Regions from separate parts of the Kribbella sp. VKM Ac-2571 genome, predicted to be linked through region 2. Evidence: riboswitches for the same ligand, from Rfam matches in the RefSeq annotation. Region 2 holds a riboswitch; the other holds the start of a gene.
The links. Region 2 has a riboswitch for cobalamin ahead of EV651_RS09550 (CbtB domain-containing protein). Riboswitches for the same ligand answer to the same signal wherever they lie in the genome.

Region 1: another riboswitch for cobalamin. It lies ahead of EV651_RS43100 (magnesium chelatase subunit D family protein); the one in region 2 lies ahead of EV651_RS09550 (CbtB domain-containing protein).

What each region holds. Positions count from the first base shown of each region.
Region 1 covers NZ_SNWS01000007.1:380,068-392,967, reverse strand. Annotated here, with positions in the region: gene EV651_RS18495 (cobyrinate a,c-diamide synthase) at 1-937, opposite strand, end outside; gene cobO (cob(I)yrinic acid a,c-diamide adenosyltransferase) at 993-1,607, opposite strand; gene EV651_RS43100 (magnesium chelatase subunit D family protein) at 1,609-3,798, opposite strand; cobalamin riboswitch at 3,867-4,010, opposite strand; gene EV651_RS18480 (3-keto-5-aminohexanoate cleavage protein) at 4,070-4,756, shown strand; gene EV651_RS18475 (HNH endonuclease signature motif containing protein) at 4,910-7,138, shown strand; gene EV651_RS18470 (alpha/beta fold hydrolase) at 7,745-7,996, opposite strand; gene EV651_RS43280 (alpha/beta fold hydrolase) at 8,058-8,201, opposite strand; gene surE (5'/3'-nucleotidase SurE) at 8,439-9,197, opposite strand; gene cobN (cobaltochelatase subunit CobN) at 9,210-12,900, opposite strand, start outside.
Region 2 covers NZ_SNWS01000003.1:444,756-463,855, forward strand. Annotated here, with positions in the region: gene EV651_RS09520 (DinB family protein) at 1-315, opposite strand, end outside; gene EV651_RS09525 (DEAD/DEAH box helicase) at 510-2,189, shown strand; gene EV651_RS09530 (phosphotriesterase) at 2,258-3,169, shown strand; gene EV651_RS09535 (DUF1304 domain-containing protein) at 3,265-3,630, shown strand; gene EV651_RS09540 (MFS transporter) at 3,669-5,033, shown strand; gene EV651_RS09545 (LysE family translocator) at 5,023-5,607, opposite strand; cobalamin riboswitch at 5,881-6,012, shown strand; gene EV651_RS09550 (CbtB domain-containing protein) at 6,049-6,246, shown strand; gene EV651_RS09555 (CbtA family protein) at 6,252-6,992, shown strand; gene EV651_RS09560 (histidine phosphatase family protein) at 6,989-7,537, shown strand; gene EV651_RS09565 (alpha/beta hydrolase) at 7,601-8,710, shown strand; gene EV651_RS09570 (hypothetical protein) at 8,707-9,078, shown strand; gene EV651_RS09575 (hypothetical protein) at 9,134-9,520, shown strand; gene EV651_RS09580 (alpha/beta hydrolase) at 9,587-10,828, shown strand; gene EV651_RS09585 (hypothetical protein) at 10,825-11,205, shown strand; gene EV651_RS09590 (VOC family protein) at 11,211-11,588, opposite strand; gene EV651_RS09595 (class I SAM-dependent methyltransferase) at 11,598-12,200, opposite strand; gene EV651_RS09600 (fumarylacetoacetate hydrolase family protein) at 12,235-13,083, opposite strand; gene EV651_RS09605 (GntR family transcriptional regulator) at 13,094-13,798, opposite strand; gene EV651_RS09610 (mandelate racemase/muconate lactonizing enzyme family protein) at 13,948-15,039, shown strand; gene EV651_RS09615 (amidohydrolase) at 15,059-15,898, shown strand; gene EV651_RS09620 (phosphotransferase family protein) at 15,938-16,900, shown strand; gene EV651_RS09625 (Fic family protein) at 16,910-18,115, opposite strand; gene EV651_RS09630 (DNA polymerase IV) at 18,164-19,100, opposite strand, start outside.

The DNA.
Region 1 (12,900 bases), on a different contig from region 2:
CGACGTTCGCGGAGAGCGCCTCGGCATGCAGCTCCGGGAAGCCCCCGCCGAGGTAGAGCGCAGCGGTTGCCTCGGGCAACGGATCGACGAGCGGGTCGAAGGTGACGACCTCCGCTCCGGCGGCAGTGAGCAGCTCGGTCGTCTCCGTGTAGTGGAACGAAAACACCGGCCCCGCCGCAACAGCCACTACCGATCGCATTCCCACATCTGCAGTCGGCTCGGGTGCCCATGGGGTGGCTTGGTGGGATGGGGCTGAGTGGGCGGCGGCTACTACCGCCTGTAGGTCTACGCCTTGGCGGACCAGTTCTGCGGCAGCGTCCACGGCTTGTTCGGCTTGGGTGTGTTGTTCGTTGGCGGGAATCAGGCCGAGGTGGCGGCTGGGGACTGTCAGGCGGGTGTCGCGGCGGAGGACACCCAGGACCGGTACGCCGGTCGGCGCGACCCCGGCTCGTACTTCGGCCTCGTGGCGGTCCGACCCCACCTTGTTCAAGATCACCCCGACGATGCGGATCTCGGTGTCGAAGGCAACGAAACCCTGGACCACGGCGCCGACGCTCCGGCCCGCCGCCGAGGCGTCGACGACCAGCACCACAGGTGCCTTCAGCAACTTCGCGACGTGAGCCGTCGAGGAGAAACCCTCCGTCCCGAGCGCACCGTCGTACAGCCCCATCACGCCCTCGACCACGGCCAGGTCCGCACCCTCGGAGCCGTGCTCGAACAGGGGACCTACCAGTTCCTCCCCCGACAGCATCGGATCGAGGTTCCGCCCCGGCCGCCCGGTCGCGACCGCGTGGAACCCGGGATCGATGTAGTCCGGCCCCACCTTGAACCCGGCGACCACATGCCCGGCCCGCCGCAACGCCGCCATCAACCCAACGGCAACGGTGGTCTTCCCCGCCCCGGACGCCGGCGCCGCAACCACCACCCGCGGAATCATCGCGACTCCCCCACTCCGCGCGGGCTCGCCGCCACCCCACGCAGGCTCGGTCGGGTTACCACTCGATGCCCTTCTGGCCCTTCTGGCCGGCGTCCATCGGGTGCTTGAGCTTCGTCATCTGGGTGGCGAGGTCGGCGGCCTCGAGGAGCTTCGGATGGGCATCGCGTCCGGTGATCACGACGTACTGGTGTCCGGGACGGTTGACGAGCGTGTCGACGACCTCGTCCACGTCGACCCAGCCCCACTTCATCGGATACGTGAACTCGTCGAGCACGTACAGGTCATGGGTCTCGGCGGCCAGCCGGCGCTGGATCTCCCGCCACCCCTCGACCGCGTCGGCAGCGTGGTCCTCCTCGGTGCCCGCCTTGCGGGACCAACTCCAGCCCTCGCCCATCTTGTGCCACTCGACCGGCCCGCCCTCACCGGTCGATTCGTGCAGCCGGCCGAGCGCCTTGAACGCGCTCTCCTCGCCGACCTTCCACTTCGCGCTCTTCACGAACTGGAAGACCCCGAGGTTCCAGCCCTGGTTCCAGGCCCGCAGCGCCATCCCGAACGCCGCCGTCGACTTCCCCTTCATCTCGCCGGTGTGCACCATCAGCAGCGGACGGTTGCGACGCTGGCGGGTGGTCAGGCCGTCCTCCGGCACGGTGACCGGCTGTCCCTTCGGCATCTCAGGCCGCCTTCCGTTCGGTGACCGTCCGAATGAGGTTGCCTGCGGCAACGTCTCCGAGGTCGAGGTACTCCGCTCCGAGGTCCGCGGCGAGCTCCGCCGAAAGTCCGAGACGGATGCCGCGGCGCGGCTCGCAATCCACCACGACGGTCGCGATCCCACGCTGCGCCAGCCATCCGGCGGCCTGGCGGGCGCGGGCGAACGCGTTCTCGCCGTGGGTCGCGCGGCCGTCGGTCACGAGCACGAGGAGCGGGCGCCGGCGCGGATCGCGGATCGCGGCGATCCGCAGTACCTCGCCCGCCTGCAGCAGCCCTTCGGCGAGCGGCGTACGTCCACCGGTCGGGAGGGATTCGAGCCGTCGTACGGCGGTCTCCACGCTGCCCGTCGGCGGCAACGCGACCGTCGCGCCGGCGCCGGCGAACGTCACGAGGCCCACCGTGTCGCGGCGCTGGTACGCGTCGAGGAGGAGCGAGACGATCGCCGTCTTCACCTCACCCATCCGCTTCTTCGTCCCCATCGAACCGGAGGCGTCGACGCAGAACAGCACGAGGTTCCCCTCACGCCCTTCCCGCACAGCAAGCCGCACGTCGTCCGCCCGCACTACCAGACCCGGACCGGTCCGCCCGCGAACTTTCTGGTACGGCGCTGCGTTGCGCATCGTCCCCAGCAGATGCGGCCGCCCGGCCTCCCGTCCGACCCGGCCGCGATCCCCCACTACACGCCCCACCTCGGTGATCGCCCGCGACCGCCGCCCCGCGACGCCGGCACCCGCCACCTGAACACTCAGCAGCCGGGCCTCGTACGGCGCAGAACTCCCGACCACCTCACCACTCGGCGTGGCGCCTGATCGGTCCGACTCGGTCGTCTTGTCCTCCGAGCTCTTGGGGTGCCCACCTGCCTCGGACGGGCTGTGAGCGGTGGTCGGATCCGCCGTGTCGGTTCCGGCGTGCTGTGCATCGGCAGGCTGAGCGCCCGTGTCCCTCGGCTCGTCCGATTTGTCCGATCCGTCCGCGCCCTCCGCGTCCCCCGCGCCGTCTGCTCGACTGGGGTCGGCCGCCTCGTTCCCGTCCGATCCGCCCGACCCGTCCGATCCGCCGGAGCCGCCAGGGCCGCCTGGACCCGGGTCGTCGTCGGGGTCTTCGGGTGGCGTGCTGTTCCTGATCGCTTCTTCGAGTTGCTGGTCGTCGAGGCCGGGAGCGTCGAAGGGGTTCCGGCGGCGGCGGTGCGGGAGGGCGAGTTTGGCCGCGGCCCGCACATCGTCGACCTCGACGACCGTACGGCCGGACCAGGCTGCGTGGGCGACCGCCGTACGGGCCGTGACCAGGTCGGCGCGCATCCCGTCGACGTCGAACGACGCGCAGATCTCCGCGATCTGGCGCAGCGCCGCGTCGGTCAGGATCACCTCGGTCAACAGATCGCGCGCCTTGACGATGCGTTCGGCGAGTTCCCGCTGCGCACCGTCGTACCGGGCAACGAAGCTCTCCGGGTCCGCCTCGTACGTGAGCCGCGCGCGCATCACCTCCACGCGGACGGCGGGATCGCGGCTGGCGACCACGTCGACCGTCAGCCCGAACCGGTCGAGGAGCTGCGGCCGGAGCTCGCCCTCCTCGGGGTTCATCGTGCCGACGAGCACGAACCGCGCCGGGTGAGTCACCGACACACCGTCCCGCTCGACGCTTGCACGCCCCATCGCGGCGGCGTCGAGGAGCACGTCGACCAGGTGGTCGTGGAGCAGGTTGACCTCGTCGACGTACAGCAACCCGCGATGCGCCGCGGCGAGCAGACCAGGCTCGTACGCCGTGACGCCCTCCGCGAGCGCCTTCTCCAGATGCAACGACCCGAGCACCCGATCCTCGGTCGCCCCCACCGGCAACTCCACCAACCGCGCAGCACGCACACCCCGCTCGCCGACACATTCCTCGCCCACATGCGGGCCCTCCGGGCAGGTCGGGTCCGGGTGGTCGGGATCGCAGGAGAAGCGGCAACCGGGCACGACGTCGACCGGCGGCAGGATCTCGGTGAGGGCGCGGACGGCGGTCGACTTCGCCGTACCCTTCTCGCCGCGGATCAGCACGCCGCCGATCGCCGGCGAGATCGTCGCCAGGATCAGCGCGAGCTGGAGATCGTCCATCCCGACGATCGCGGTGAACGGGAACGAGTTCGACGGTCCGCTGAATGACGGAGCCCGCATCGGCGGTGGTCCCTTTCGTCGAGCGGGTGTCCACGCCCGCTACGGCCGGTACGCCGGCCCACGATGATCGCGAGCCCGCGGACGGCGGCAGATGTCCTGGCTTCCGGGCCACGTCGATCTCCATGGCTCCCGGTCACAGTGGCGGGACCGCCCCGGACTCCCAGCACGCTGGTCACCGGTGTTCCTCCACAGCCGTCGGCCCGATCATGACACATCCGCCCGCACCACAACGCACCCCGGTCACGTGGGCCTCACCACGTACCGTGTGCCCATGATCAAGGCCGGCCTCAACGGCGACCGCACGCGGGCGGACCACCCGGGCGTGCCGATCACGCCCGACGAACTCGGCCGGGACGCCGCCGCAGCCGTGTCCGCCGGAGCTGACGCGCTGCACATCCACCCTCGCGGCGCGAGCGGGCTCGAGACCCTTGTGTACGCCGACGTGCAGGCAGCGGTGGCCGCCGTACGACGGGACTGTCCCGGTGTGCCCGTAGGCGTGTCGACGCGGGAAGGCATCGTCCCGGATCTGGACGAGCGACTCGGGTTGATCGCCGCGTGGGAGCCGACAGCGGACTTCGCGAGCGTCAACTTCCACGAGAAAGGCGCCGAACGCGTCGCGGACCTTCTTCTGTCGAAAGGCATCGGCGTGGAGGCCGGGCTGTTCACCTCCGACGCAGCACGGAAGTACCTCACATGGGGCGGCCCCGTGGTCCGCGTACTCGTCGAGGCGATCCCGTGCATCTCCCCCGGCCCGGACGGTATCTCCGCGGCCCGCGCCGTACTGGATCTGCTCCCACCCACCGACACACTGGTGCACGGCGAGAACGAGTGGGCCTGGCCGGTACTGCGTTGGGCCCAGTCGGAGGGGCACAACATCCGAGCCGGCCTGGAAGACATGCTCACAACCCCCGAAGGCCAACCAGCGCAGTCAACCGCGGACCTACTGCGCTACGTGTAAGTAGTCCGCGCCGTCTTGCGAACCGATCTCGACATCTGACGCCGTGTATCGCCCGACCTCAGGGCGGCGAAGGCCCTTCGCTCACACCGGAATCGCGACACGTCGGTGGCGTCGTGATTTGTCTCAATCGAACAGGTGTTCTAATGTAGGTTCATGACGGCGGTGGTGATGGCACAGCTTCCCGGCGAGCAGGCACTCGCCGGGGCCGAGGCTGCGTGGGCGCTGGTGCCGCCGGATGACTTGCCCGACCCCGCGGATCCATGTCCTCCGCGCTATCTGGGCGAGGAGGACTGGTACGACGACCTGCCGCCGATGTCGCGGGTGGACGGGCTGGAGTGGGAACTGTGGGCCGGGGTCGAGCAGGACGAGGCCGAACGCGAGATGCTGCGCCTGAAAGCACCCGCCTGGGTCTTCCTGCCACCCGGCGCCGAACTCGCCGCTGCGCTGGAGGAGTTGCGACCACAGTGCGAGTCACCGATCGCGCTGATCGAGGCCATGAAGGCCGCAGCCCGCATGGAAGCCTGGGCCGCGGCCATCAAGACCTCCGCGATGGCCTCATTCCACCGCCAACGCAAAGCCCAAGCCACCGAGATCCCCCGCCCCACCCAGATCGACTCCTCCGGCCGGCCGATCGACCCCGAACGCTCCTGGGCCGCCGAGATCGGCGCCGCGCTACGGCTGTCCACCAACACCGCAGCCCGCCACATCGACACCGCCTTGCATCTGACCGGCACCCTGACCGCGACCCACACCGCGCTGCGCTGCGGCGCCCTCACCTGGTCCAAGGCCCTCGCGATCTCCGAGGCCACCCGCGACCTCCCCGACACCGCCGCCCAAGCCGTCGAGGCACACGTACTGCGCCGCGCCCCCGGCCAAACCCACGCCAACCTGAACGCATCCCTGCGCCGCCAGGTCGCCAAACACACCACCCAGGACGCCGCGGAGCGACACCGCACCGCGGTCGCGGAGCGCACCTGCAAAATCGTCCCGCTCACCGACGGCATGGCCGGCCTGTGGGTCGTCCACACCGCCGACAAGATCCAGCAAATGTGGGTCGTCATCCAAGCCATGGCCGACCTCACCAAACGAACAACACCCACCACCAAGCCCGGCCAGGCAAGCAACGAGACGCCACCCACCCAGCCCGCCGGTGAGCCCAGCACCGCAGGCACCGACACGCCTCCCCCGCACCCCAGCAGCACAACCACGCCGCAAAACACCGCGGACACCCCCAGCACCCCAGACACCGACGCGCCGGCCTCCCACCACGCCAGCACGACCGCCCCGCAGAACACCGCGGACACCCCCGGCACCCCAAGCGCTGCCAGTACCCCGGGCACTGCCAGCGCCTCGGGCAACGCCAGCATCTCGGGCAACGGCAACAGCGCGGACAACACCGCCGTCGCCGATCCGCAAAGTGATCGCCGCTTGGTGGAGTTCGACGACGCGTCCCCGGGCGCTCGCAACTCCAGCGCTACAACCGACGCCGCCGCCGGAGCTCGGACGACCAAGACCAACGCCAGCGCCAGCGCTGACGCTGCCGGGGCTGATGCTGCCGGGGCTGATGCTGCCGGGGCTGATGCTGCCGGGGCTGACGCCCCGGGGGCTGGCGATGTCACCGGCAGGGTCCAGTCCGGAGCGGGCTTCTCCGGTGGATCGGCCGAGAAGGAGTCTGGTCAGCGGACAAAGGACGAGCGGAACATCGAGCAACGCCGAGCCGACGTAGTAGCCGACGTGTTCGAACACATGCTGCACAACGGCCTCGACTGGCTCGGCCGCCGACTACCCGACCAACACCGCCGACGACCCCACATCGAGATCCTCATCCCCATCACCACCCTCCTCGGCGTGGACAACGACCCCTGCGAACTCACCGGCTACGGACCCATCCCCGCCCCAATGGCCCGCCGCATCGCACGCGACGGCACCTGGCGACGACTCCTCACCGACCCCACCAACGGCACCATCCTCGAAGCCTCCACCACCCGCCACAACCCCGGCACCATCGTCACCGAGACACTCCTCGCCCGACACCCCGTCTGCGCCTGGCCCGGCTGCAACCGCACCTCACGCCAATGCGACCGCGACCACGCCACACCCTTCAAACAATCCGGCCACACAAACCTCACCGGGCTAGCGCCCTACTGCGAATACCACCACGTCATCAAAGACACCCCAGGATGGGGCTGGAAAACCACCACACACCCCGACGGCTCCATCACCCTCACCACCCCCACCGGCCACCGCTACACCACCGTCCCACCAGCCCGCGGCCCGATCGTCCAAAACCACAACGAGAACCACGACGAGAACCACGACGATCAGCGACCCCGGATCCATCCACCAACAAGACTGCCGTCGGAGGACCCACCACCGTTCTGACCGACAGCCTGTCTCGCCGTCAACGTCTCCAGACCCCGTCCACGTGGAAAGCTCCCGGCTAGCAACTGCCCCATCGCGACCCCAGCCGCGGCTCGATCGCTGCGCCCCTGCCCGCCCCCTGCCCGCCCCCTGCCCAGTCTCTGCTCAGTCGCTGCCCGATCCCGGCCCGATCCCGGCCCGGTGGCTGCCCGATCCCGGCCCGGTCGCTGCCCGATCCCGGCCCGATCCCGGCCCGGTGGCTGCCCGATCCCGGCCCGGTCGCTGCCCGATCCCGGCCCGATCCCGGCCCGGGCGATGCCCGATCCCGACCCGATCCCGACCCGATCCCGGCCCGGTCGCTGCTCGATCCCGGCTCAGTCGCTGCCCGGTCGCTGTTCGGTCGTGGTCGGTCGTGGTCGGTCGTGGTCGGTCGTGGTCGGCCGGCTTCTCAGGACCTGAGCGGATAGGCATCACGCTGGGCTCCACCGGTCGTGCCAATCGATCTGCTGTCCGACGACCAGCACGGTTGTCACGATGCAGAACGCAGCACGGTGATGTCGAGCTGCTTGGAGGCCGCTGGAGGCTGAGCTGACCGAGCCGCGGCGACATCTCAGTGTTCGCGGCCTGTCAGCGCGAGTCCTTAGTGGTCTCCTGCTGGTGTCGGGTTTGGCCGTGGGGGGTGACGTGTTGATTGACGAAGTTGCGCACCAGATCGGCGTACTGCTTCGGCTCTTCGAAGTGGGGGAAGTGGCCGGAGTGAGTGAAGGTGACGACTTGGCAGGTCGGAACGGTGTTGCGGTAGGTCTCAACCGAGACCGGGTCCATGGCGAGGTCGACGATGCCCTCGATGCCCTCGATCAGCAGGGTCGGCCGCGGCATCAGTGCCAACCGACCGAGCCAAGGACAGCTCCTGGAACGGTCGCCGAGACCGAATGGCAGCTCATAGGTCTTGTCCTCCGCCGTCAGCCGGCGGTCGGGCGTCGAAGTCCCAGAACGGGCAGTCGGAGATGACCGCGCCGACCGCCGAAGGATGCCGGATCGCGTACTCGACCGCGTAGTTGCCGCCGGCCGAGTGCCCGAGGATCGCTCAGCGCTCGATCCCGAGCCGTTCGCGCAGCTCCTCGAAGTCGGCCGGCAGCACGTCCAGATCGATGCGCTCACCCGGCGGCAACGGAGAGCGCAAGCTGGTCCGGTGCGATTACCCGCAGGGAGCGCCCCAACAATTCGTCCTGACACCGCTGCCAGTGGTAACCGCCGCCGTGGCCGTGGATGAACAACAGCGGTGGCGCGTCCGCCGGGCCGTGCTCGGCGACGGACCCGTTTATCGCATCAGGCGCTTCGCCAGGGCTGTGGCGGCGGCGTCGTCCCGGACCTCGCGGATGCCGACGATCGGCGTGACCGTTGCGAAGCCCTCGGCGAGGAGGGCCTCGTCGGTGCCTGGGACCGCGGCGGCTTGCGGGGTGCGCTCCACGGCGATCATCGGCTCACCCGACGGAGCGGTCGTGGCGACGAGACGGGTACGCCGGTTCACCGCCAGTGACGCGTGCCGTACGCCGGCCAGCTGGTCCAGCGGACGATCCGGAACGTTGATCGTCAGCACCGTCCCGCCCGGCTCGCCGGCGATCCACCCGAGCGCGTCGCCCGCGACGGTCGCCGCGGTCGCCCAGTGCAACGGGTCCTCCGCGTCGAGGCTGACGGCAACCGCCGATGTACCTGTCTCGGCCGCTGTCAGCGCCGCCGCGACGGTGCCCGAGTGGAAGATCGACACACCGATGTTCAGCCCCCGGTTGATCCCGGACAGCACCAGATCCGGCGGCGCACCGAACGCGCCGGCCTGCGCCATCGTCACCGCGATGGCCGGGGTGCCCTCGATCCCGACGAACGTCACGCCGTTCTCCACGTCGGACGCGGTCCGGATCGGCCGGTTGACGATCCCGGCCCGCGCGGAGCCGACACCGCTCTCGTCGATCATCGGAGCGACCACGAGTACGTCGTACCCGAGCTGGGCGATCGCCGGCGCGAGCGCCCGGATGCCTGGCGCTCGGTAACCGTCGTCATTGGTGATCAGCACTCGGGGCATGCATCTACCCAATCAGCCGCGGTCCTCGATGTCACCCTCCGTCTCAAGGACTGCGTTCCGCAGCGTCTCCAGCGCCTCGGCCGACGGCTCCGCCCACAGCCCGCGCTGCGCCGCCTCCAGCAGCCGTTCCGCGATCCCGTGCCGTGCCCACGGGTTCGACTTGCGGAAGAACTCGGCCATCTCCGGATCGGCGACGTACTCCGTGGTCAGCGACTCGTACATCCAGTCGTCGACGACGCCCGCGGTCGCGTCGTACCCGAACAGGTAGTCCACGGTCGCGGCCATCTCGAATGCGCCCTTGTACCCGTGCCGCCGCATCGCCGCCATCCACCGCGGGTTCACCACCCGCGCACGGAAGACCCGCTTCGCCTCCTCGTCCAAGGTCCGGGTGCGAACCTGTGCGGGTGCGGCGGAGTCGCCGACGTACGCCTTCGGGTTGGCGCCGGTGAGGTGCCGCACCATCGCGATCATGCCGCCGTGGTACTGGAAGTAGTCGTCGGAGTCCATGATGTCGTGCTCGCGGGTGTCCGCGTTCTTCGCCGCGACCTGGATCCGGGCGTACGCGCGTTCCATCGAGCCGCGGGCCTCGGCGCCGTCGAGGTCCTTGCCGTACGCGTACCCGCCCCACACGGCGTACACCTCCGCCAGCTCGGCGTCGGTACGCCAGTTCCGCGCGTCGACGAGCGGCAGCAGACCGGCGCCGTACGAACCGGGCTTGGAGCCGAACACGCGAGCCGTCGACTGCCTGAGATCATTGCCCGCAGCAACGTCTGCCTGCACATGCGCGCGCAAGTAGTTGCTCGCAGCATCCTCATCCAGGGAGGCCGCCGTCCGCACCGCCTCGTCCAGCAGCGCGACGACATGCGGGAACGCGTCCCGGAAGAAGCCGGAGATCCGGATCGTCACGTCGATCCGCGGCCGGCCGAGTTCCTCCAGACCGACCACTTCGAAGGTGGTGACGCGTCGTGAGGCCTCGTCCCAGACCGGGCGGCAGCCGAGCAGCCAGAGCACTTCGGCGAGGTCGTCGCCCTGCGTCCGCATGGCTGATGTACCCCAGACGGTGAGGCCGACGGATCGCGGCCACTCGCCGGTCTCTGCCCGGTGCCGCGCCAGCAGCGAGTCGGCGAGTGCGACGCCGACGTCCCAGGCGTTGCGGCTCGGGATCGCCTTCGGGTCGACCGCGTAGAAGTTGCGGCCGGTCGGCAGCACGTTCACCAGCCCGCGAGTCGGCGAGCCGGACGGTCCAGCCTCGACGAACCGCCCGTCCAACGCCCGCAGGACGTTCGTCAGCTCGTCGCCCGTGCGTGCGAGCCGCGGGACGACTTCGGTTGCCGCGAACGTGAGCGACGCCTCGACCTGCTCGGACGCGCGGCCCAGAACCTCGCCGACCACCACCGGGACCTTCGTCACGTCCCAGCTCAGCGTCTCCATCCCGACCACGAGCTTGCGCGCAACCGCTTCCAGCAGATCGACCCCGTCCGCGCCACTGACCGCCGGCAGATCGGCCAGCGTCGCGAGGTCGGCGAGGTCGGCGGCTGCACCGGGGTTGGCAAGCAGTTCGGCCTCGTCCACCCCGAACGTATCACCCAGCGCCGCCCGCAGCCCCGGGATCGAGTACGAACCGCCCCACAGTTGCCGAGCACGCAGTACGGCGAGCACCAGGTTGACCCGCGCCTCACCCTCCGGCGCCCCGCCCAGCACATGCAGCCCGTCGCGGATCTGCACGTCCTTGATCTCGCACAGATACCCGTCGAGATGCAGCACGAACTCGTCGAACTCCTCGTCGTCCGGCTTCTCGGAAGTGTGCAGGTCGTGGTGCAACTGCGCCGCCTGGATCAGCGTCCAGATCTGCGCGCGCAGCGTCGGCACTTTCTCCGGGTCGAGCGCCGACACGGTCGCGTACTCGTCGAGCAGATACTCCAGCTTCGCCATGTCGCCGTATGTCTCGGCCCGCGCCATCGGCGGCACCAGGTGGTCGACGATCGTCGCGTGCGCCCGCCGCTTCGCCTGCGTCCCCTCGCCGGGATCGTTGACGATGAACGGGTACACCATCGGCAGGTTCCCGAGCACGGCGTCGGGCGCGCAGCCGGCCGCCATCCCGATCCCCTTGCCCGGCAGCCATTCCAGCGTGCCGTGCTTCCCGAGATGTACGACGGCCTGCGCACCGAACCCGCCCTCGTCAGGTGACGCCTCGAGCCAGCGGTAGGCCGCCAGGTAGTGGTGCGAGGGGGCCATGTCCGGGTCGTGGTAGATCGCGACCGGGTTCTCGCCGAAGCCACGCGGCGGCTGGATCATCAGCACCACGTTCCCGAACCGCAGCGCGGCGAGCGCGATCGCCGGCTCGTCACCGGACGTGTCGACGTACAACTCCCCCGGCGCCTCGCCCCACGCCCCGGTCATTGCCTCCTGCAACGACTCCGGAACCCGCCCGAACCAGGTGGCGTACGTGGACAGCGGCACCTTGGCGACCGCGTTGGCCAACTGCTCGTCCGTCAGCCAGTCGACGTCGTGCCCGCCGGCCGCGATCAACCGGTGAATCAACCCGTCCGCACCGTCCGCCCCCTGCAGCTCGCTCAGATCGAGGTCGCCCAGGTCGTAGCCGGCGTCCTTCAACTGCCCGAGCAGCACGACCGCCGACGCCGGCGTGTCCAGCCCGACCGCGTTCCCGATCCGCGCGTGTTTGGTCGGGTACGACGACAGCACCAGCGCGATCCGCTTCTCGGCCGGCGGAACGTGCCGCAGCCGGGCATGCGCGACCGCGATCCCGGCCAGCCGCGCGCACCGCTCCGCATCCGGCGCATAACGCGCCAGACCGTCGGCGTCGTACGCCTTGAACGAGAACGGGATCGTGATCAGCCGACCGTCGAACTCCGGAATCGCCACCTGCGTCGCAGCGTCCAACGGGCTGACGGCGGCGTCGCTGTCCAGCCACTGCTCGCGGGTCGAGGTGAGCGCGAGGCCCTGGATCAACGGGATGTCAAGCGACGCCAGCGCGCCCGCGTCCCACGCATCATCCGCACCGCCCGCGCTCGCGTTCGCCGCCACCGCACCACCCGCGGCGAGGAGCGTGGTGACCAGTACGTCGCACTTCCGCAGCAGATCGAAGAGCTCGACGTTCTCGGCCGGGTCGAGCCCACGAAGCGTCCCGCAGTACACCGGGAGTGGTTGCGCGCCGGCCTCGGCAACCGCTGCCGCCAGCGCGTCGACGAACGCGGTGTTCCCGGAGATCTCGTGCGCGCGGTAGTACACGATCCCGACCACCGGACGATCGTCGTCGACAAAGGACCCACGGACGCCGTACGCCGGGAGCGCGCGAGGAGGCTCGAATTCGTCGCCGGTCAGCAGCAGCGTGTCTCGCAGGAAGCCGGCCAGGTTGCGGAGGTTGTCCGCGCCGCCCTCACGCAGGTAGGCGAGCGCCTCGGTGACCGCACCGGCGGGCACGGTCGACAGCGACATCAACTCGGCGTCCGGCGCGGCCTCGCCGCTCACGACCACCGTGGGCTTCCCCGAGGCGAGGACCGCGTCGAGCCCGTCCTCCCACGCGCGGCGTCCACCGAGCAGGCGGACAACGACGATCTCGGCGTCGTCGAGCAGCGGGGCGAGACCGGCGAGGTCGAGCCGGGCCGGGTTCGCAACGTTCCACCCGGCATCGGCCGCGGCGGCTGCCAGCAGGTCGGTGTCGGCAGTGGACAGCAACAGCAGC
Region 2 (19,100 bases):
GGCGAGGTCCTGCTCGGCCGCGGCGGGATCGGCGAGGTCGAAGTCACCGTCCGGGTGCTCGGCGGACCAGTGCTTCGGCGGCGAGTCATGGCCCGCCAGCGCGCGATGGAACCAGTACTTCTCGACCTCGCTCAGGTGCCGCACGAGTCCGATCAACGACATACTGGACGGCTCCACGGCGCGCTGGACGAGCTGCTCGCCCGTGAGTCCTGAGAGTTTCCACAGCAGCGTTCCGCGGTGGTAGTCGAGGAATCCCTGCAGTAGTACCCGCTCGTCGGCGACCGTCGGAGGGTCGGCCCGAAACTGTTCCGTCACGGGCAGAACCTACCCGTGTGACGAGCGTCCCGTGAGAAACGGCCCCGTCGTGCCGTAGACTGTTTCCGACGGCCCGCCCAGTTCTGCCTCGGGCCGGTGAGCGCAACTACTGTGCGCCAGCAGTCGACCACCACGCGCCGCGGCCCGAGGGCCGCGCCGGGCAGGACGACCCCCCGAATTTTTGGAGTACCACTATGGCGGCTAGCCGCCTCACGTCTACAACCACGTCCAACCAGTCCGCTCCCCAGTCCGGCAAGTCCGCCGGGCAGTCACGGCCGCGGCGCCGGCGCCGTTCCGGTGCCGCACGCAACCCGCAGTCGCCTGGCACCGAGCCGCAGCTCGAAGTTGTCATCAGCAACGATGACGAGGTGGCCGAAACGGTTGCCCCCGACAACCGCAGCTTCGCGGAGCTCGGCGTACCCGATCGGCTGGTGGCCACGCTGGCCGCCGCCGGCGTGTCGAACCCGTTCCCGATCCAGGCGGCCACGTTGCCGGATTCGCTGGCCGGCAAGGATGTCCTCGGCCGCGGACGGACCGGATCGGGCAAGACCTACGCGTTCGTGCTTCCGGTTCTCGCGCGGCTCGCATCGAGCAGCAGCCAGCGCCGGCCGAACCACCCGCGCGCGCTGATCCTCGCTCCGACCCGTGAGCTCGCGACCCAGATCCAGGCCTCGATCACGCCGCTCGCCGACGCGCTCGGCCTGCGCTCGATGACGATCTTCGGCGGTGTCGGTCACGGCCCGCAGATCACCGGCCTGCGCAAGGGCACCGACATCGTCGTCGCCTGCCCCGGCCGGCTCGAGGACCACGTCCAGGCCGGTCACGCGAAGCTCGGCGCGGTCGAGATCACCGTGCTCGACGAGGCCGACCACATGGCCGACCTCGGGTTCCTGCCCGCCGTACGCCGGATTCTCGAAGCAACGCCCGCCACGGCGCAGCGGCTGCTGTTCTCCGCCACGCTGGACGCCGGCGTCGACGTTCTCGTACGGCGCTTCATGACCGACCCGGTCACGCACAGCGTCGACTCGGCCCGTTCGCCGGTCTCCCAGATGACGCACCACGTCCTGCACGTCCAGCCCGACACCCGGCTCCCCGTCCTCGTCGACCTGACCGCCGCGCCGGGTCGCTCGCTGGTGTTCACCAGGACGAAGTACGGCGCCAAGTCGCTCACCAAGAAGCTGATCGCCCAGGGCGTCCCGGCGGTCGAGCTGCACGGCAACCTGTCGCAGGGCGCCCGCACGCGCAACCTGGAGGCCTTCTCCGACGGTACGGCGAAGACGCTGGTCGCCACCGACATCGCGGCGCGTGGCATCCACGTCGACAACGTGACGCTGGTGATCCACGCTGATCCGCCGATCGAGCACAAGGCGTACCTGCACCGCTCGGGCCGCACCGCCCGCGCCGGCGCCGAGGGCACGGTTGTCACCCTGATGACCGACGACCAGGTTCGCGACGTCCGCGACCTGACCCGCAAGGCCGGCATCGCTCCGACGGTCACCAAGCTCAACGCTGACCACCCGCTGCTCGCCGAGCTGGCTCCGGGCGAACGAACCTTCGTCGAGCCGACGGCCAGGCCGGTCCAGCAAGACCGCGTGTCGGGCGCGAGCGGTAGCGGATCGGGTCGAGGTAGTCGCCGCCGGCGCGCTTCGGGCCCCGCTCAGCAGGCGACTGGCAAGCGGTCAAGCCAGACGGGTTCCGGCCAGGCGACTCGTGCTGCCGGTGGCTCGCGGAGCTCCGGTCGTTCCAAGTCCCGCGCCAACTCGGGCGGCCCAAAGAGCTACAGCACGAGCACTCCGGGATCGGCCGCTCGTCCCGCCGGAGCCGCTGCGTTCTCCGCAGGCTCGCGCGCCGGCAGCTCCCGCCGAGGACGCTGACACATTCAAGGCACCTCTGTCGGGTTACGGTTCCAGTGCTGGTGCCGTGACCTGACAGAGAGGCTCTGATGCGGATCCGTACGGTCCTGAACGACCTCGTGCCGGAAGCGCTTGGCGTGACCGACTCGCACGACCACTTGTTCTTCCGCTCGGCTGCGCTGCCTGGGCAGGAGCTGGACGACGAGGCGGCAGCGGTTGCCGAGGTACGGGCGTTTGCGGACGCGGGCGGCCAGGCGATCGTGCAATGGACTCCGCACGGACTGAACCGGCGGGCCGGTCTCCTGCCCGGAATCTCCACCAGCACAGGCGTTTCGATCGTCGCCGCGACCGGCCTGCACCGGCGCGAGCACTACCCGGACGGGTACGTCGACAAGGTGCAGGATCAGCTGGCCGAGATCTTCGTCCGCGAGCTGACGACCGGCATCGGCGACACTTCGGTCCGCGCCGGGCTGATCAAGGTGGCCGGCGGGTTCCACGTCCTCGACGGACATGCCGAGCTCGTGATGCGGGCAGCGGCCGAGGCCCATCACGCGACCAACGCGCCGATCGCCGTCCACCACGAGCTCGGTTCCGCCGCAGACGCCGTACTCGATCTGCTCGTCGACGAACTCGGCGTACACCCGGCCGCTGTGATCCTCGGGCATCTCAACCGGTTTCCCGACCATCGGGTCCATCTCGAGCTGGCGCAGCGGGGTGCGTGGCTGGCGTTCGACGGGCCGTCGCGGGCCAACAACGCGACCGACCCACGGCTGACCGACTGCCTCGCGGCGCTGATCGACGCGGGGTTCGCGGACCGTCTGCTGCTCGGCGGCGACACCACGACGGCTCGCGCTCGAGCCGCGACCGGCGAGGGGCCGGGGATGCCGTACCTCCTGACGCACCTCAAGCCGCGGATCACGCGGTACTTCGGTGCGGACGTCGCCGACGCCGTGTTCCGGAACAACCCGGCGCGCGCCTTCGCCACGGATTGGCGCGCGTAGCGGTACCTTCCCCGCATGAATGAGCGAAGCGAATTCATCATCCAGCACAGGGCGTCTCGTGCCTCAGCCGCGCCCGCAGCGAAGCGAGGACGTGGATGAGTCTGATCGCGCAGATCTTCGTGGGTGTCGCGGGTGTGTTCCATGTGGTCGTGTTCGCCATGGAGAGCGTGCTGTTCCGGAAGCCGAGTACCTACCGGCGGTTCCTGGTGAAGGACACCGAGGTCGAGACCGCTCGGCCGTGGGCGTTCAACCAGGGCTTCTACAACCTGTTCCTGGCGATCGGTGCGCTCGGCGGGCTGATCTGGGGCGGCGACAAGGGCCACGCGATCGCGCTCTTCGCGTGCGCATGCATGGCCGGCGCGGGCATCGTGCTCCTCGCCTCCGACCGTCGCATGCTCCGTGCCGCCGCCACCCAGGCGGTGCCGCCGATCCTCGCGCTCGTTCTCGCGGCGATTCTCTAGTTGACTTGAAGTGCGCTTGAGCAACGATGGTCGTCGTCATGACCACCGTTGCCGAGCCAACTGTTGAGACAGGCGGCGTCCTTTCACCGCAGTACCGCGCACTGACCGTCGGGATGGTCGCGCTGATCACCCTGGTCGCGTTCGAGTCCCTGGCCGTCGCGACCGCGATGCCGACCGTTGCGCAGGCACTCGACGGCCTCAACCTGTACGCGCTCGCGTTCGGCGGCCCGCTCGCCTCCGGTGTGGTCGCGATGGTGGTCTCCGGCACCTGGAGCGACCTGAAGGGCCCGACCCGTCCGCTCTGGCACGGTACGGCGTGGTTCCTGGCCGGGCTGTTGATCGCGGGCCTGGCGCCGTCGATGGAGATCCTCGTCGCGGGCCGCATCATCCAAGGCTTCGGCTCCGGCCTGCTCACGGTCGCGCTGTACGTCGTCGTGGGCCAGCTGTACCCGGCCCGCCTCAGGCCCCGGATCTTCGCCGCGTTCGCGACCGGCTGGGTCGTACCGTCCCTCGTCGGTCCCGCGATCGCCGGCCTGATCGTCGAGCACTCCAGTTGGCGGCTCGTGTTCCTCGCCGTACCGGCGATCGCGATCCCGGCCGCGCTGGTGATGCGTCCCGGTCTGGCCCGCGGGAGCGTGTACGACGTACGTCCGGGGAAGCTGTGGGACAAGCGGGCGCTGTGGGCAGTCGCGGCCGCGGTTGGGGTCGGGCTGCTGCACTACGGCGGGCAGCAGCGTGGCGTCGTACAGATCGTGCTGCTCGTGATCGGTCTGGCCGGGGTGATCGCGTTCGGGCCGCGGCTGTTGCCGTCCGGGACGTTCGCATTCGGGCGCGGGTTGCCGTCGGTGGTCGCACTGCGCGGGTTGGTGGCGGCGTCCGGGTTCGGCGCCGAGGTGTTCCTGCCGTTGATGCTCACCCGGCAACGCGGCCTGTCGCCGGCGCTCGCCGGTCTCGTGCTGACGGTCAGCGCGCTGAGCTGGTCCGCCGCGTCGTGGTACCGCGGCCGGCCGAACCAGCCGTTCACGCATGCGGTCTTCCTGCAGGCCGGCATGCTCGCGATCCTCGTAGGCATCGTCACGGCAGCGCTGACGCTCAACCCGGACGTGCCGGTGCTGGTGGGCATCCTCGGCTGGAGCCTGACCGGTCTGGGCATGGGGACCGTGTTCCCGACCCTGTCGGTGCTGGTCCTGGAGTACTCCGAACGCGACGAACAAGGCGCCAACAGCTCCGCCCTGCAGCTCAGCGACTCGTTGTCGACCGCAACGATCCTCGCGATCGGCGGATCACTGTTCGCCGCAATGGAACCGCATTCCGCCGTACTGGCGTACTTGGTCGCCTTCGGCCTGCCGGCCCTGCTCGCACTCCTCGGCGTGCCAGCAGGCCGCCGTACCGCTACTCCTTAGAGCCGGTGACCGCAATGCTCGCGCCGAGGCCGATGATCATCAGGCCGCCGGTGCCGCCGACCAGCTCGAGTCGGCGCGGTGAGCGAGCGAACCACTCGCGCGCCGTGCCGGCCACAAACGCCCACACGCTGTCCGAGCAGAGCGCGATCAAGATGAAGATCATTCCGAGCACCAAGATCTGCGCCCAGGCCGGCGCGCCGGCCCCCTTGTCGACGAACTGCGGGAGCACAGCGGCGAAGAACACCGCCGTCTTCGCGTTCGTCACCCCCACCAGGAACCCCTGACGGATGGTCCGCCGGGTAGTGCTCGGCTTCGCCGTACCGCGCATCGCCTCGACCAGCGACTTCCGCGAGCGAAACGCCTGCACCCCGAGATAGATCAGGTACGCCGCCCCGACAAGCTTCACCACGGTCAACGCGATCGCACTCGCCGCGATCAACGTCCCGAGCCCGAGCGACACCGCCCCGAGCAGAATCGCGGCCCCGAGCGTGTTCCCCACCATCGTCAGCACAGCTTCCCGCCGCCCCACCGCCAGCGCCCGCCCGACAATGAACAGCACACTGGGCCCTGGCACAACGATGATGATGAACGCAGTAATCGCAAACGCAACCAGATGATGAGCGGACGGCATCCCCCCAGAGTAGATGCGACGCCGTCGCGCTGCCAGGGGTAATCCGCCGACCAGCAGGTCCGCCGCCCCGCCCACCAACAGGGGGTGTGCATAGGAACGCGGGGCGGTGCACAGGCAATATCCTGTTCAGCGCCCCCGGCGCGCGGGCACGCCCGCATCTACCTCCCGCTGGGTGGGATAGGTCACCGGCGCGCCGTGGTGCGTTGACCGGGGGGTGGGGTGGCACCTACGGTTCGAGGGTCAACCTGCGGTGCCATGAGGGAAGCCGGTGAGAAGCCGGCGCGGCCGCGCCACTGTGATCGAGTTTCGGCTCGTAAGTCAGGACGCTCGGGCACTCGCAGCCTTTCTAAGGGGACGCGCACTTCCCCAGGAGGTTCAGTTCAGATGGCAGCTCCTGCCCAGTCGGTCGCCGTACCGGCGCTTTCTTCCAAGCTTCTCGCCGTCGCGCTGCTCAGCGTCGGCGTGATGCTCCTGCTCGCTTATCTGGTCGGGTTCGACCAGGGTGCGGTGTCCCGGTCCGGGATGTACCTGCACGAGTTGATGCACGACGGTCGCCACCTTCTCGGCGTTCCCTGTCACTAGCGACGATGCGCACCTTCGGATCGCTCCTGGTGCGCGGACTGATCGTCGGACTCTTCGCCGGCCTGCTGGCCGGAACGTTCGCCTACGCAGTGGGCGAGTCGCGCGTCGACGCGGCGATCGCGATCGAAGAGGCCGACAGTCACGCGCACACTCACGCTCATGAAGAAGACCACCACGAGGACCCGCTCGTCAGCCGCGACGGCCAGCGGGCGGGCCTGTTCCTCGCCACCAGCCTGTACGGCGTTGCGCTCGGCGGACTGTTCGCCGTCGCGTTCACACTGCTCCGCCGCAAGCTCCGGACCGGGAACGACGCGTACGCCGCGCTCGGACTCGCCGCGGCGGGGTTCGTCGGCATCGTGCTGGTCCCGTTCCTCAAGTACCCGCCGAATCCGCCCGCGGTCGGTGATCCGGACACGATCACCCGCCGTACGGTCACCTATCTCCTGACCCTGGTGATCGGTCTGCTCGCGGTCTGGGCCGGTGTCGCCCTCTCCCGGTGGGCAGCGCGGTACGGCGAGGTTGCCCGGCTCGCGGGCGGTGTCGTCGGGCTGGTCGTCACCGTGGTGGCGGCGTACCTGATTCTGCCGCGGATCAACGAGGTTCCGGAGACGTTCCCCGCTACGCTGCTGTGGCAGTTCCGGTTCGCCTCGCTCGGTACGCAGGCGACGCTGTGGCTCCTGCTCGGGTTCGGGTACGCGGTCGCGGTGGACCGCCGGCCGATCCGATCGAAGGTGGCTGCCGCTTGACGGCTCTTACAGTGCTCGCGCACGCCCTGACACCCACGTTGCGCGGACTCGTACTCGGTGGTGACGCCGAGCCCGATCCGGCGAGTCTCGAGGCTGCGCGCGAGCTGAAACTGTCTGCCGATGCCGTGTACGCCGGGCCTGAGCGGGCCGCCGTACGCACCGCCGCCGTACTCGGGCACGACCCGGTGGTGGAGCCGGCGCTGCGGGATCGTGAGTACGGCGAGTGGGCAGGACGCGAACTGGAGGAGCTACTCGCGTCCGAGCCAGCGCGAACCCCGGCGTGGCTCGAGCGGCCGCACACCGCCACGCCCGGCGGCGAGACCGAGAACGACGTGCTCGCTCGGGTTGCCGATTGGTTGGGTGATCTCGCGGCGCGGGAGCACGGTTCCACGCTGGCGGTCGTCCATCCGGCGATCGTCCGCGCGATCGTCCTGTACGTCGTCGACGCGCCTGCGGAGTCGCTGCGGCACGTCGACGTACGCCCCCTGGCCACGGTCAACCTCTCGTACCACTCCGGCAACTGGTCGCTGGCCTTCACCCCCTAGGCCTGACAAACTGCGGTTGGCCCGGTTGCACGCCCAGGTGACCGGCTGTCACGGGGAGTCACGATGACTGAGTCCGACCAGCTTGCCGAACGGTTCCGTGCCAACCATGCCGTGCTCGTCGCGGCTCGGGACCGGCTGCAGGCCGCCGAAGACGCCGGTACGGCGAGTGACGAGCAGCGGAAGCGGCTGGACACCGTCAAGGAGCTGCTCACCCCTGTCCCCGCCACCGATGTGGACGCCAAAGGCAACGTTGTCGAGGTCCAACGGCCGCGGCAGTTCCTCGAGGTCGATCCCGAGGGGCAGGGCCGTGCGGTCGAGGTCCTCGGTGATCTCCAGGCGGCGAAGAACATCGCGGTGCTGATCCCCGGGATGGGGAACAGTCTGGACACGTTCCGCGGGCAGTCGGACCGCGGTGATCTGATCAAGCAAGAGGCCGGACCGGGTACGGCGGTTGTCGTGTGGCTCGACTACGACTCACCTCAGGGCCTGGTGCAGGCCGCGAGCAAGGACGCGGCGATCGAGGCCGGACCACGGCTCGCGGCGTTCATGAACGAGGTCGACGAACTGAAGGCCGAGAATGCGGAGGTCACGCTGGTCGCGCATTCGTACGGAACCGACGTGGCCGCGCAGGCGGTGATGGCGGGCGCCCGGCCGAAGCGGCTGGTCATGACGGGCTCGCCGGGGATCGCGAAGTACGTCGACGAGGCCGCCGACTTCGTCCAGCCGCCGACCAGGCTGTACACCGAGCGCGCCCCGGGAGACTACGTCTCGTACACCGAGTGGCACGGACCGGACCCGGCGAACTTCCCGGACGCGATCCGGATGGCGACCAGCGATCCACGGGCGGGCGACGACCCGGTATCGGTCCACTGGCACAACGAGTACTACCGGCCGAACAGTGAGTCGCTGCGCAACATCGGGCGGGTGGTCCGGGGCGACCTGACGTCCGTAACGACCACGAACACCAGCCGATCCGCCGAGACCGAGCTCTTCCTCGGTACGTCGTGGGGCGGCGCGCTGAACGCTGCCGCCGGGGCGGCGTCCAAGGTGTACGACGGAGTTGTGGCCCTCACCAAACCGTCGAAGGAGTCGGCCGGAGCCGCCGCCGGGCAGGCTGCGGCGGGGCGGACGACGAACGGCGCGGGACGGGGCTCGGAAGGGCGGCGGCGATGACGGGCGATCGGGAGTTCCTGCGGAGCGAGTTGCTGGCGGTGGCGGAAGCAGTCGTACCTGATCAGCGGCCGGTTGTGACGCACGACCCCGGGCCGGTGAATCCCGGCGTACTGTTCGACGGGCGCGGGACGGCCACCGTCTGCAGGGTGACCGTCGAGACGGGCGACCCGCGGTCCCCGGACCCGGCGGCCGCCGTCGACGCTGCGGCCGCGGCGTTGCGCGCCCGCGGCTGGACCGCGGACGTCGTACCGCCGGAGAGCGGTCATTATCGGGTCGCAGCCGCCCGCGACGGGTTCGAGGTCGCCGTCCACGCGTGGTCGGCGGACTGGCGGATAACGTTCACCGGGGAGACTCCCGTCGTTTCTTGACCCCGAAACGCGGCGTGTCCTCGCGGGGCTTGGCTGCACGGTGTATCACGGAAGCGTGACCTTGACCGAAGCCCGCAACCACCTCCGCTCGGAACTCCTCGCGGTGGCGGCGACCGTCGTGCCCGACCAGACACCGGCGGTGACCCAGGACGTCGGTCCTGTCGACCAGGGCGCCCTGTCCGACGAGAGCGGTCCGGAGTCGGTCTGCACCATCACCGTCGAGACCGGCGACCCCACCACGACGCCCGACCCCGAGGCACAGATCGGCTTCGCCGCCGAGACCCTCGAGTCCCGCGGCTGGAAGGTCACCATCTCCGAGCCCACCGAGGGCCGCCACGAACTGACCGCCCGCCGCCAGGGCTACGACCTCACCGTCACCGCCAAGACCACCGACTGGCGCCTGACCCTCACCGGCCAGACGCCGTACGTCGACGATCTCTAGGAGGACCTTCACCGTCGCCTACGATGCACCGGCAAGCGTTTGTCCCAGTGTCTCGTGAGGTGAGCGATGTCCGAGGACCTCGATGCGCTGATCCTGCGGGTGCGGGACCTGCCGCACGACCGGGCGGTCGCGGAGGTGGACGCGTTCTTCGGGTCGCTGCCCGCCGAGACGGCGAGGGCGCTGGCGGAGAGCCGGCCTGAGCAGGTCGGACCGCTGGAAGGTGCGCCGCCGGAGCTCCGGTATCGCGCGAACCACCTGATCCTGGTGGCCGCGCACCAGCGACTGCACGCGCTGGTCGAGAGCCGGGACGCGACGCTTGCGCAGCGCCGGCGGCTGGCGACGCTCACCGCGATGCTGCAGCCGGCCGGCAAACGCCTCGACGTCGACGCGGACGGGAACCGTGTCGCGGTCGACGTACCTCGGCAGTTCCTTCTCGTCGATCCCGAGGGACAGGGCCGGATGATCGAGGTCCAGGGCGATCTGAGGAAAGCTCGCAACATCGCCGTACTGGTGCCGGGGATGAACAACGACCTGGAACGCGTGCGTTCTCAGTCGGTGCGGACGAAGGAGATCGGTGAGGAAGCTGGGCCGGGTACGGCGATGGTGGTGTGGCTCGGATATCACGCGCCTCTCGGGTTGACCGAGGGAAGGTCCACCGAGAGTTCCCGTGCGGCTGCGCCGTTGCTGTGCCGGTTCCAGGAAGGGCTCGCGGTGGTCAGCGCGCCGGACGCCAAGGTCACGCTGATCGGGAACAGCTACGGTGCCCAGGTCGTCGGGCGGGCGATGCTCGAAGGAGCTCGCGCTCACCGGTACCTGTTGACCGGCAGTCCCGGTGTCGACCCGGGCATCACCTCTGCGGCGCAGATGACACCTCCTGGCACCGAGCTCTTCGCGGTGGCGCGGTCGCGCGGGGACTACGTGTCGTACGCCGAACAGCACGGGCCGGATCCCGCCTCGTTTCCCGATGTCGTACGGATCGAGACCGACAACCCGCAGGTCCAGATCACCGGGCACGTGAGCTACTTCGACAAGAACAGTGAGTCGATGACCAACGTCGGCCGGATCGTCCGTGGTGATCTGGACGCGGTGACGCTGGCCGCCCGCACCACACCCGAGGAGGAGACCCGCCTGCTCGGCACGTCGTGGTCCGGGCCGTTGCGTACGCTCGGCCAGTCGAAGGCGGCGGTACCGATCTCCAAGGCGTTCGACGGACTCGCGGCGCTGCGTACGGTTGCCTCGACGCCGTCGAGGAAGACCGTCCTCGAAGGCGCCCGGCGCGCACGCACACAGGAAGGACCCGAACGATGACGTTGACCGAGGCTCGCGACCTCCTCCGCGCGGAGCTGCTCGCGGTCGCGGCAGCCGCCGTACCCGGCTACGAAGGCGTGGTCACCCACGACGTGGGCCCGGTGAACCCCGCCGTACTGTCCGACGGGAGCGGTCCGGACACGATCTGCTCGATCACCGTCGAGAACGGCGACCCGTCCGTCACCGACCCGGCAGGCGAACTCGCCGCCGCTGTCGCGGCCCTGACCAGCCGCGGCTGGCGAACCACCGTCGCGCCCGTCGAGAGCGGCCACCACCGAGCCAGCGCCGAACGCGACGGCTTCCAGGTCACCGTCCACGCCTGGGACAACGAATGGCGCCTCACCCTCTCCGGCGAAACCCCCGCGATCCCGGAGTAGCCCTGTCAGCTGGTCGCGGCTCGTTCGGATGCGCTGCGGAGGACGCAGAATTCGTTGCCCTCGGGGTCCTGCATGGTGACCCAGCCGGTGCCGTCCGGGTTGCGGTGGTCGTGGGCGATGGTCGCGCCGAGAGTGAGGAGCCAGGCGACTTCCTCGTCGCGGGGGCCGTCGGGTTCGAGGTCCAGGTGCCCGCGGTTCTTCACGACCTTCTCGTCGTTGTTCTGTTCGAAGAGCACGGTGAGGCCGTCGGCCGGGACCGCGGCGTACGGGTCGCCTGGGTGGTCGTCGTCGGGACGCTCGGCCTTCAGGACCTGCAGCCAGAAACCGGCGATCTCATAGGGGTTGTGGGCATCGAACGTCACCGTACGCACGCGAGAAGTCATGCGCAGAGGCTACTTCCGGAAGAACAATCGGTCCTCGGGAATTTCCGGGTCCAGGTACGGCGTGAAGCCCGCGGCGACCGCGATCTCGGTGAGGGCGGGCCCGATCCAGCGGTGCACGTAGATGTTCATCGGATGGCCGCCGTACCCGGAGGTCTTGTGGGTCGATTCCTCGCCGACGTGGAAACCCATCAGCAGCACGCCGCCGGGGACGAGCACACGGTGGAACTCGGCGAACGCCTGCGGAACGACGTCGCGGGGAAGGTGGATGATCGACCACCACGACACGACGCCGGCGACCGCGTCGTCCGGTACGCCGAGCGCCGTCATCGAGCCGACGCGGAAGTCGAGCTCGGGATGGTCGCGACGGGCGACCTCGATCATCCCGGGTGAGAGGTCGATCCCGACGAGCCGCAGCTCACGCGCAGCCAGCAGACCGGTCGTCCGCCCCGGCCCGCACCCCACATCCAGCACGGCCCTGGAGTCGCCGGGCAGGAGCTCGGTGAGGAGGTCGAAGGCTTCGTCCTCCCAGTCGGCGCCGGTCACGACGAGTTCGGCGTACGACGGCGCGACGGTGTCGTACGAGGTGCTGATATCGGCGAGATAGTCGGTCACCCGGCCGACCCTAGAGCCGGCCGGGGACAGTTTCTTATGCTTTGCCGAGTGACTGCTTCTGGCGGCCGAGCCCCTCGATCTCCAGCTCCATCGTGTCGCCGGGCGACAGGTACGGGAACCGGCCGGACAGCGCTACACCCTCCGGCGTGCCGGTGTTCACGATGTCGCCGGGGCTCAGCACCATGTACTGCGAGAGGTCGCGGATCAGCGCCGCCACCGAGAAGATCATGTCCTGCGTGTTCGAGTCCTGCCGCGGCTCGCCGTTCACCCACGAGCGCAGGTTCAGGTTCGTCGGGTCGACCTCGTCCGCCGGAACCAGCGAAGGCCCGAGCGGGTTGAACGTCTCGCAGCACTTCCCCTTCGACCACTGGCCGCCGGAGACCTCGATCTGGAACGCGCGCTCGGACACGTCGTTCGAGACGGCGTACCCGGCGACGCAGGCGAGCGCCTCCGCGTCGGTCTCGACGTACCGTGCCTGCTTGCCGATGACGACCGCGAGCTCGACCTCCCAGTCGGTCTTCGCGGAGCCGCGCGGCACCAGGACCTCGTCGTACGCGCCGACGACGGTGTTCGGGTGCTTGAAGAAGACGATCGGCTGCTTCGGCGGCTCGGCGCCCGACTCGGCGGCGTGCGCCGCGTAGTTCTGGCCGATGCAGACCACGGCGCCCGGCCGGGCGATCGGCGCGCCGACGCGCAGGCCCTCGGTGTCGGCGACCGGCAGCTCGCCGGCTTCGAGCGCGGCACGGGTCCGGGCGATGCCGTCGGCGGCGAGGAAGGCCCCGTCGATATCGGCGGTGAGCGGGCTCAGGTCGTGAACGGTGCCGTCGGCGGCCCGCACGTACGGGCGCTCCTCGCGCACCGCGCCGAGGCGCAGCAGTTCCACAGATATCTCCCTAGGACGGATCGCTCTTGTCGAACATGGGCCGCAGCCGGGCGCGGGAGGCCTCGATGTGCGACCGCATCGCCGCGGCCGCCTCCTCCGGATTGCCCTTCCGGACGGCGGTCACCACTGCCTTGTGCTCTCGCAACGCCTTCGTCGCGATGCCGCCACCGTAGTACAGCCGGAACAGGTGCAGGTGGCAGTGTGTCCGCTGGAAGGACAGCCGCGCGGTCTCGTTGCCGGCCAGCTCCAGCACCAGGTCGTGGAACCGCTGGTCGTGCGCGGCCATCGCCCGATAGCTCTCGTACGACGGACGATCCGGTACGTCGGTGTAGCTGAGCATCTCGGCCTTGAGTCGGGCCAGGTCCTCGGCGCCCGCCCGCTCGGCGGCGCGCCCGGCCGCCCACGGCTCGATGTGCAGGCGGTACTCGAAGAGGTCGTCGAACTCCTCGCGGGTCAGCCGGGACGACACCCGGTACCCGCGCAACGGCTCCTTGATCACCAGGCCGTCGGACTCCAGCCGGGCCAGCGACTCCCGGATCGGGGTCTGGGAAATGCCCAGCTCACGGGTCAGCGCGTCGATGTTCAACCGGGTGCCCGGCTCCACCACGCTGTCCATGATCAGGCCCTTGACCGTCTCGTAGACGTCGTCACTCAGCACCTGTCGCTGCGGCAGGCGGGCGAGCTGCCCCGCCAGGCCCACGTGCGCATCCGTCACTGTCGCCCGCTCCTCCCGCACTGTGCTCCGCCCGCTGTGTTACTCCAACGCCGGGCTCATTCTGCCCGACTCGCAGTCCGTCTTGACGGGTCCAGTGTGAAGCGGGAGCATCAGGTACGCAATATCCTATAGGATCTTGGAGGAAATCGGTGAGCTCTGCGATCGTCCGGGCCGAGGCGTACCTGGTCGACCTGGAGGTCGAGACGGTCCGCACCGACGCCGTCCAGGCCTTCCTGAAGCAGGAGACGATCTTCGTCTCCTTGTCGACATCCGACGGGCTGACCGGACTCGGGTACTCGTACACGATCGGCACCGGTGGCACAGCCGTGCTCGCATTGCTGCGGGACCACCTGCTGCCGCGAATCGTCGGTGCGGACGCCCGCAACGTGGAGGCGATCTGGTCCGACCTGTTCTGGTCGACGCATGCCACCACTGTCGGTGCGATCACTTCCCTCGCTCTGGCGGCCGTTGACACCGCTCTGTGGGATCTGCGGTGCCTGCGCGCCGGTGAGCCGCTGTGGCGGCTGGCCGGTGGCTACCGGCAACGGGTGCCGTTGTACGACACCGAAGGCGGCTGGTTGCACCTGTCAACGGATGAGCTGGTCGCCGGAGCGCTGGCGTCACAGAAGGCCGGCTGGCCGGGTGTGAAGCTCAAGGTCGGGAAGCCGCGGGCGCACGAGGACCTGGAGCGGCTGCAGGCGGTTCGAGACGCGGTCGGACCCGGGCTGGACATCATGGTCGACGCCAACCAGTCGATGACCTACCCCGAGGCTCGCCGACGTGCTGCCGCATTCGAGGCGGTGGACCTGTCCTGGTTCGAGGAGCCGTTGCCGGCCGACGACCTCACGGGGCACGTGCACCTGGCGGCGTCCACGTCGATCCCGATCGCCGTGGGGGAGTCGCTGTACTCCGTCTCGCAGTTCCGGGAGTACGTCGCCGCAGGCGGGGCCGGGATCGTCCAGGTGGACGTGGCGCGGGTCGGCGGGATCACGCCGTGGCTGAAGGTGGCGCATCTGGCCGAGACGTTCAACCTCGAGGTGTGCCCGCATTTCCTGATGGAACTGCATGTCAGCCTCACGGCCGCCGTACCCAGTGGGCGGTACGTCGAGCACATCCCACAGTTGCGGGCGATCACCCGGTCCGAGATGGCCGTGGTCGACGGACACGCGGTCGCGCCCGACGTACCCGGTCTGGGGATCGACTGGAATGCTGATGCCATCGACGACCGGCGCGTTGCCTGAGTGAAGGGACCACACCAGCATGAGCAGAGTCGACGCCCATCACCACATCTGGGATCTGAGTGTCCGGGAACAGTCCTGGATGGTGGGCCCGAAGCTGGACTCCATCCGGCGGACCTTCTCGATCGACGACCTCGCGCCGTTGGCCGCGGCCGCCGACGTCACCTCCACGGTCCTGGTGCAGACCGTTGGCGTGGTCGAGGAGACCGTCGAGTTCCTGGAGGTTGCTGCTGGCAACGACCTGGTCGCGGGCGTGGTCGGGTGGGTCGACCTCACGGCCGATGACGTCGCCACCGCTCTGGACGGGTTGACCGCGCGCCCGGACGGCTCGTACTTGAAGGGCATCCGGCACCAGGTCCACGACGAGCCGGACGTCGACTGGCTCCTGCGCCCCGACGTTCAGCGCGGGCTGTCCGCCGTCGCCGACGCCGGCCTGGTGTACGACCTGCTCACCAAGACACCGCATCTCCCGGCAGCGATCCAGACCGCCCGCAACCTCCCGCAGCTCACCTTCGTCGTCGACCACATCTCGAAGCCGGCCATCGGCGAGCCCCTCGAACCGTGGGCGACCCAACTCCGCGAGCTCGCCGCCCTCCCCAACGTCACCTGCAAACTGTCCGGCATGGTCACCGAAGCCCCCTGGACCACCTGGAAACCCGCCGATCTCCAGCCGTACGCCGACGTCGTCCTGAACGCCTTCGGCCCCGACCGAGTCATGTTCGGCTCCGACTGGCCCGTCTGCCTCCTCGCCGCGTCGTACGCCGAAGTAGTAGAAACCGCCGAAACCCTCACCGCCAACTTGTCACCTACCGAACAAGAAGCAATCTTCACCACCACCGCCACCCGCACCTACAACCTGTAGCGGTCAGCTGCTATTCGGAAGGTGGAGCTACAAGGTGTTGTGCGGGGAGCGGGGGCGTTCCAGCGCGGGCTGACGGCGGGGGAGATCGAGGCGATCTGCCGGCGGGCGTTCGGTTCTCGTGCGGTGAGGGCTGTGGGGCTGGGGTACGGCGGCTACAACAGCGTCTACCGGGTGGACCTGGCCGGGAGGAACGACCCGGTGATCCTGCGGGTGGCACCGCCGGAAGCGTCGCAGTTCGGGTCCGAGCTGCACCTGATGCGGAACGAATACGCGAGCGTTCCTTGGCTCGCGGCGATCGCGCCGTTGATGCCGCAGGTGCTGGCCGTCGACTGGTCGCACGACATCGTCGCCCGGGACTGGATGATCCAGACCTGCCTGGCGGGAGTTCCGGCGCCGGAGCAGCTCGGCCGCTATCCACGGTCCGGCCGTACGACGTTCTTCCGCCAACTCGGCGCGATCACCCGGACCGTGCACGACGTACGCGGACCGCACTTCGGTCGCGTGGCCGGCCCGTCGTACGCGTCCTGGAGTGAGGTGGTGATCGCATCCTTCACGCAGATCGCCGACGACCTGGAGCAAGCGGGTCTCGACGGCACCGACGTACGACAGGCCGCTGAGCTGGCTGCGCAGGGCCGCACGACGCTGGACGAAGTACAGGAGCCACGGTTGCTGACGGGCGACCTGTGGACGGTGAACTGCCTCCTCGACGCGAACGCGCCCGAGCCGCTGATCTCGGGCGTACTCGACTTCGACCGAACCGAGTTCGGCGACCCCGCCGCGGACTGGACCATCCGCATGGCCCAGGCGAAACACGACGAACGGGAGTCCTTCTGGGACTCGTACGGCGCCTTGAACCGAACCCCCGCCGCCCTCTGGAGAGCAAATCTCTACGAAGCCCGCCACCTAGCCGCACTCCGCCTCGAACGCCACCGCCTCAACAACCCCAAAGCCGTCCGCGAAAGCTACACCACGATGGCCAAGATCCTCACCCAACTCAGCTGAGCGGCGAGATCAGCCGCGGCGCCCGGAGCGCGCTGCGAACTCGTCCAGCACGGTGATCACCTCGCGTGCGATCCATGCCCGGTCGCGCTTCCCCGTCGAGATCTGCTTCAGAATCTCTGCTTCCACAAGCTGATCGACGGCGCGCTGCGCGGCCGGCTGTGACACGTCCAGATGCTGCTGGACGTGCGCGATTGTGACGGCCGGTTGGCTGAGCAGGTGCGGCAGGAGGCGACGGGCAGCCGAGCCCTTCCGTGACGGGAGGACTTGCTGCCAGTCGGCGTAGATTTCGGTGAGGTCGCTGACCAGCCGGCGGCCGTTGCCGACGGCAGCGAACGACGCTCGGCTGAACTGCGTGATGATCGGGACGGGGTCGCCGTCTCGGTACGAGCCGAGCGCCGCGAAGTACGCATCGGTGTCGGTGAGCAGGCCGGCTGAGACCGGGACGGTCAGCCGCCTGGTCACGCCGGACCGGCGCAGCATCGCGTGGACGAGAGTCCGGCCGGTGCGGCCGTTCCCGTCGTTGAACGGATGGATCGTCTCGAACTGGGCATGTGCGATCGAGACCTGGGTGAGGACCGGGAGGTCGGTCCGCCGGCAGAACGCGACCAGGTCGTCCATCAACGCCGGCACCCGCTCGTGCCGGGGCGGGACGAACGTCGCAGTGTGTGGGGTCGGCCCGCCCCCGATCCAGACCTGACCGTCTCGTAGCCGCCCGGGATGGGCATAGGCCTGGTCGTGCATCAGTGCCCGGTGAGCGGCGAGGATCGAGTCGGTGCTGAGGTCATCGGCCAGATCGATCGCCTTCTGCATGGCCTCGACGTTGGCAGCGACCATCCGGGCGTTCTGACCCGAGGACTCGTTCAGGGTGGCGATGGCCAGCGCTTTCGCTCCTGCGGTGACACCTTCGATCTGCGAGGAGGACGCCGACTCGGTGCGCAGCAGGACGACGGCGAGCGGCGCGAGCTCGCCATCGGCTCGCGGGAGCGACGCGGCGAGCTCGGCGTCGAAGCGGGAGATCTCGACCAGCGCGTCCTCCGCACCGGCGGCAACCTCCGAAGGGATGTCGAAATCCAGGTCCGAGATCGCAGGCGGGACGGACGCCAGATAGGACCCCGTCGACTCCGCCCGCTCACGACGAGACATCGGGATGTCGCCCGCGTCCCATTCGGACGGCTCCCACCCGACCGCAAGCTGAAGATCTCCGGGTTGGTTCACACCGGCCATTATATAACTTTACTAGAATAAAGTTATATAGCGGCTCGTTCAGGGCGTCGGTGGGACGAACTCGACGCGGACGCCCAGGAGGCGGATGGGGCGGGTGAGGGGGAACTTTTCGAGGAGGGAGAGGGCTGTGGTGGCTATCAGCTCGGGGTCTTGGGTGGGGGTTTTGAGTTTGCGGCTCTTGATGGGGGTGTAGAAGTTGATGAAGCGGACCTTGACCGAGACGCGTTGGATGGTGCGGCCTTCGGCTACGACCTCGCGGGTGACCTCGAGGGCGATGCGGCGGAGTTCGCGTTCCACGGCCGGGCGGTCAGCGAGGTCTGCTGGGAAGGTTTCCTCGTGGCTGCGGGAGACCGGTTCGCGGGGCACGTCGGTGACCTCGGTGTCGCCGAGGCCGCGACCCAGAGCGGCGTACCAGGTGCCCATCTTGGGTCCGAAGCGTTTCTTGAGTACGTCCAGGTCGGCCGCGGCGAGCTCGGCGACCGTCTGCACCCCGAGCTCGCCGAGGTTGCGTTCCATCCGGGGGCCGATGCCCCAGAGGTCGCGGACGGGACGGTGGTCCATCACCTCGCGCCAGTTGGCCGCGGTGAGGCGGTAGACCCCGGTGGCCGGGCCGGCGCCCTCGAACGGTTCGGCGTGCGAGCGTTTCTCCTTGGCGAATCCAGTCGCGAGTTTGGCGCGGGTCTTGTTGTCGCCGATGCCGACCGCGCAGGTCAGCCCGGTCCGATCGGCGACGGCAGTCCGCAGCTTGAAAGCGAGCGATTCCGGGTCGTCGGCCTCCGCGCCGACGAAGCACTCGTCCCAGCCCCAGACCTCGACGACGACCGGGAAAGACCGCAGCGTGTCCATCACCTCGGCCGACGCCGCGTCGTACGCCGCCGGATCCGTCGGAAGGAAAACGGCGTCCGGGCATTTCTTGTACGCCGCCCGCACCGGCATCCCGGAATGCACGCCGTACTCCCGTGCCTCGTACGACGCG